Regions from separate parts of the Streptomyces sp. NPDC002588 genome, predicted to be linked through region 1. Evidence: riboswitches for the same ligand, from Rfam matches in the RefSeq annotation. Region 1 holds a riboswitch; the other holds the start of a gene.
The links. A riboswitch is a leader RNA that binds a small molecule or an ion and turns the genes downstream of it on or off. The one in region 1 is predicted to bind cyclic di-AMP.
Positions count from the first base shown of each region.

Region 2: another riboswitch for cyclic di-AMP. It lies ahead of ABT057_RS33685 (M23 family metallopeptidase); the one in region 1 lies ahead of ABT057_RS34900 (transglycosylase SLT domain-containing protein).

Region 1 is NZ_JBEOWF010000038.1:34,998-37,193, forward strand. Features, by position in the region: gene ABT057_RS34895 (polyprenyl synthetase family protein) at 1-639, opposite strand, end outside; cyclic di-AMP (ydaO/yuaA leader) riboswitch at 1,158-1,286, shown strand; gene ABT057_RS34900 (transglycosylase SLT domain-containing protein) at 1,308-1,787, shown strand; gene ABT057_RS34905 (HAD family hydrolase) at 1,811-2,196, opposite strand, start outside.
Region 2 is NZ_JBEOWF010000036.1:20,382-22,577, reverse strand. Features, by position in the region: gene ABT057_RS33695 (dihydrofolate reductase family protein) at 1-524, shown strand, start outside; tRNA gene ABT057_RS33690 (tRNA-Met) at 571-644, shown strand; cyclic di-AMP (ydaO/yuaA leader) riboswitch at 878-1,043, shown strand; gene ABT057_RS33685 (M23 family metallopeptidase) at 1,053-2,081, shown strand; gene ABT057_RS33680 (aldo/keto reductase) at 2,168-2,196, shown strand, end outside.

The DNA.
Region 1 (2,196 bases):
GCCGAGCCGCTCGCCGTACTGGGTGAGCACGTCCACCACCGTCTCGTCGGCGCCCGACATCATCGCGCCGAAACGGCAGGACACCGCCACCAGCGAGCCGGTCTTGCCGCCGAGGACGTCGAGGTAGTGGTCGACCGGGTCGCGGCCGTCGACCGGGCCCGCCGTCTCCAGGATCTGACCCGTGACCAGCCGCTCGAACGCCTCCGCCTGGACCCGCACCGCCTCCGGACCGAGGTCGGCGAGGATGTGCGAGGCGCGCGCGAAGAGGAAGTCGCCGGTGAGTACCGCGAGCGAGTTGCCCCAGCGGGCGTTCGCACTGGGCACCCCGCGCCGCACGGCCGCCTCGTCCATCACGTCGTCGTGGTAGAGGGTCGCCAGATGGGTGAGCTCCACGACGACCGCCGACGGCACGACCCCCGGCGCGTACGGGTCACCGAAGCGCGCCGCGAGCATCACGAGCAGCGGCCTGAACCGCTTCCCGCCGGCCCGCAGCAGGTGCTGGGCGGCCTCGGTGATGAACGGCACCTCACTCTTGGTGGCCTCGAGCAAGCCTTCCTCGACAGCCGCCAATCCGGCCTGGACATCGGCTTCCAGAGCCTGGTCCCGCACGCTCAGCCCGAACGGCTCGACGACGGTCACGAGGGGTCTCCTGTCTGCTGGTGTCTACTGGCGATTACGCGGTTTGTCGATAGGTCTCTGCGCTCACTCAAGTCAGCGTATCCGGTCACCTTTCGATCACCGCGAGCCCCCACGGTTACAGCCCGGGCGGTATCGGATCAACGGGCGCGTTTTCCTGATCGGCCCATACGAACAAAACACACCCTTTTAATTACTTCTTGCGACCATTGCCCGATTCACCCGTCTTGCGGAAGCCGGTGAGTTGGCTCACTTCCCACGCCTCACGGGTTCGACCTCGGCGCCACCCGAACCCCTACCCGATCCCTCGCCCCTCTCAAGCGAGTTGAAGGCTTTGCATCCACAAAGGATCAAGTACCCCATAGTTCACAGACCAAGGTCAATAGGGTTGATCTATGAATCTGCTACTTGTTCCGGACATGTGCTCTCGCATACGTTCCCGGCCTGTCCAGCGGAACGCCGAATCCTGCCGCCGCCCGGACACCCACCGAGAACGCCACGGCAGGAGCGGGGGAACCAGGTAAGTCGCCGTGCCGGACGTCTGACGACGTCCGGGGCGGCTCGGGGTGAAGTCGCGTCCTCACGGACGCGGCCGGGCAGCTCCCGCCCGAACCCGACAGCTCACCTCGCAGGCGACGGAGAGGAACTTCGCCATGCCTGCCATGCCTTCCATGTCCGCTGCCGGTCAGCCCGGCCGCACCCCCCGCCGCCTCGCCCGCACGCTCGCCGTCGCCGCCACCGGCGCCGCCGTGCTCGCCCTCCCGCTCATCGGCGCCACCACCGCCTCCGCCACGCCGGCGACCGCGGCGGCCACCACGACCGCCGGGTACGCCAACAACCTCGACGGCTGGATCCGCGAGTCCCTCGCGATCATGGCCCAGAAGGGGATTCCGGGCACCTACAACGGCATCTACCGCAATGTCATACGGGAGTCGTCCGGCAACCCGAACGCCATCAACCTGTGGGACTCGAACGCGGCCGCCGGCACCCCCTCCAAGGGCCTGCTCCAGGTCATCGACCCGACCTTCCGGGCCTACCACGTGGACGGCACGTCGTGGGACCCCTACGACCCGGTCGCGAACATCACCGCCGCCTGCAACTACGCGGCCGCCCGGTACGGCTCGATCGACAACGTCTTCGGCGCGTACTGACCGGCCCGGCTCAGGATCCGGACTCACGGACAGAGACGTTCGAGGACGACGGCCACGCCGTCGTCCTCGTTCGACGTCGTCACCTCGTCGGCCACCGCCTTCAGCTCCGGATGCGCGTTGGCCATCGCGACCCCGTGGGCGGCCCAGTCGAACATCGGGATGTCGTTGGGCATGTCCCCGAAGGCCATGGTGTCCTCGGGCCTGAGGCCCAGATGCTCGGCGGCCAGGGCCAGCCCCGTCGCCTTGGTGACCCCGCACGGCTGCAGCTCCACCGTGCCCGGCCCCGACATGGTGACCGTGGCCAGCGAACCGACCACCGCGCGGGCCGTCGACGCCAGCTCGTCGTCGGAGAGGGTGGGGTGACGCAACAGCACCTTGCTGATCGGCTCGCACCACAGGTCGTCGCGCC
Region 2 (2,196 bases), on a different contig from region 1:
GGCGGATCGAGGACGTCGTCCTCATGCGCTACGAGCCCACCGCGCCCGGCACCGGCCCGCTCCCCTCCGCCGCCGACCGCCGCTGGCTGGACCTCGCCTGCGCGCTCGCCGCCGAGTGCCCGCCCGCGCAGACCGCCTTCAGCGTCGGCGCGGTGATCGTCGCCGCCGACGGCACGGAACTGGCTCGCGGCCACTCCCGCGAGGCCGGCGACCCCGTCGTGCACGCCGAGGAGGCGGCCCTCGCGAAACTCGACCCCGCCGACCCCCGTCTGCCCGGCGCCACCGTCTACAGCAGTCTGGAGCCCTGCGCCCGCCGTTCCTCCCGCCCGGCCCCCTGCGCCCGCCTCATCCTCGACGCGGGAGTGCGCCGGGTGGTCACCGCCTGGCAGGAGCCGGACACCTTCGTGACGGCCGCCGACGGCAACGGCCTCCTCACGGCCGAGGGTGTCGACGTCGTCGTACTCCCGGAGTGCGCGGAGCGGGCGAAGGCGCCGAACGCGCACCTGCTCGGCCTGCTCGGATAACCGATGTGCTTTCGGTGCCGCCGATGGCGTACAGTGGAGTCATCGCCGCGGGGTGGAGCAGCTCGGTAGCTCGCTGGGCTCATAACCCAGAGGTCGCAGGTTCAAATCCTGTCCCCGCTACTGAAGACCGAGGGTCGGAATCCGAAAGGGTTCCGACCCTCGGTGTTTTCGGCTTCGGTGACTGTGCGTCGACTGTGACTTGGTGCCAACTCGCCCGTTTTCCACCGGTGATGGCCTGAAAGTCCAGGCCAAAAATGTTGTTGATCAAGCCGAAGAGCTTGGAAACCCGCCCCCAGGTCTATTAACGTTCGATAACGCAGCGCGGTCGTCCCAGCCGTCACAAGAGTCGGCTCCGTGCGCACGCGTCGAATCCCGCAAGGGAACCGGGGAACCACCACCTTGGGGTGAATCGCACAAAAGCCGCAGTGAACTCGCAGAGTCACGAACGGTTTACGCGCGTAGGAGACCTTCCTGCTCCGAACCCGTCAGCTAACCCGGTAGGCGACGGAAGGAAAGGAGTGCGCCCGCGTGGCGTCCAACCGGCCTGCCCCAGAAGCCCCGTTCGTGCCGAGCCAGCGCTCTCCGGAGACCGAGACCTTCGGTTTCGGCAGCTACCGCACCGACGAGGGCCCGTGGGAGGAGTGGAACCCCACCGCGGAGTCCGTCGGTCCGGTACGGGGCAAGCACCGGGTCGCCAAGCAGCGCGGCGGCGGGTTCGCCCGCAGCTCCACCGTCCTCGGCGTCGGCGTCATAGCCGCCGTCAGCGCGGGCGGGATGGCCAGCGCCAACACCGGCAAGGCCCCCGTCTCCATCTCCATGCCCGACCTGCCGGGCGTGGGCTCCCTCATCACCGACGAGGACACCGCCGAGGACGCGGCGCCGGCCCTCGTCAACTTCGGCTCCGAGGCCGACGACACCGCCCAGGGCGCCACCGCCGACGCCGGTGAGGCACTGCGCAGCCGGATCATGGCGCAGGCCGCGTCGCAGCAGACCCAGGTCGCCTCCAAGGCCGAGGCCGCCGCGGCCAAGGCTCAGGCCGCGGCCGTCGCCAAGGCCGCCAAGGAGGCCAAGGCCGAGGCCGCCGAAGCCAAGGAGAAGGCCGAACAGGCCGCCAAGGAGAAGGCCGAGGCCGCGAGGCTGGCCGAACTGGCCAAGCAGTACACGCTGCCGACCTCCTCCTACACCATCACCTCGACCTTCGGTCAGGCCGGCGCCCTGTGGTCCTCCGGCTACCACACCGGCCTGGACTTCGCGGCCCCCACCGGCACGCTCATCAAGGCCGTCCACAGCGGCACCGTCACCGAAGCGGGCTGGGCCGGCTCCTACGGCTACCGCACCATCCTCACTCTGGACGACGGCACCGAACTCTGGTTCTGCCACCAGTCGTCCATCAGCGTCAGTGTCGGCCAGAAGGTCGCCACCGGTGACGTGATCGGCCGCGTGGGCGCCACCGGAAACGTGACCGGCGCCCACCTCCACCTCGAGGTCCACCCCGGCGGCAGCGCCACCGGCATCGACCCGATGGCCTGGCTGCGGAGCAAGGGCCTCAACCCCTGACACCCCGTTCTCCGGCCGCAGTCGTTCACATGTTCTTTGTCCCGCGGCCGGAATGAGCCCGTCCGAGGCCGTTGTTGAAGCCGAGCATGACTTCTCTGCGCAAGCTCGGCTCCTC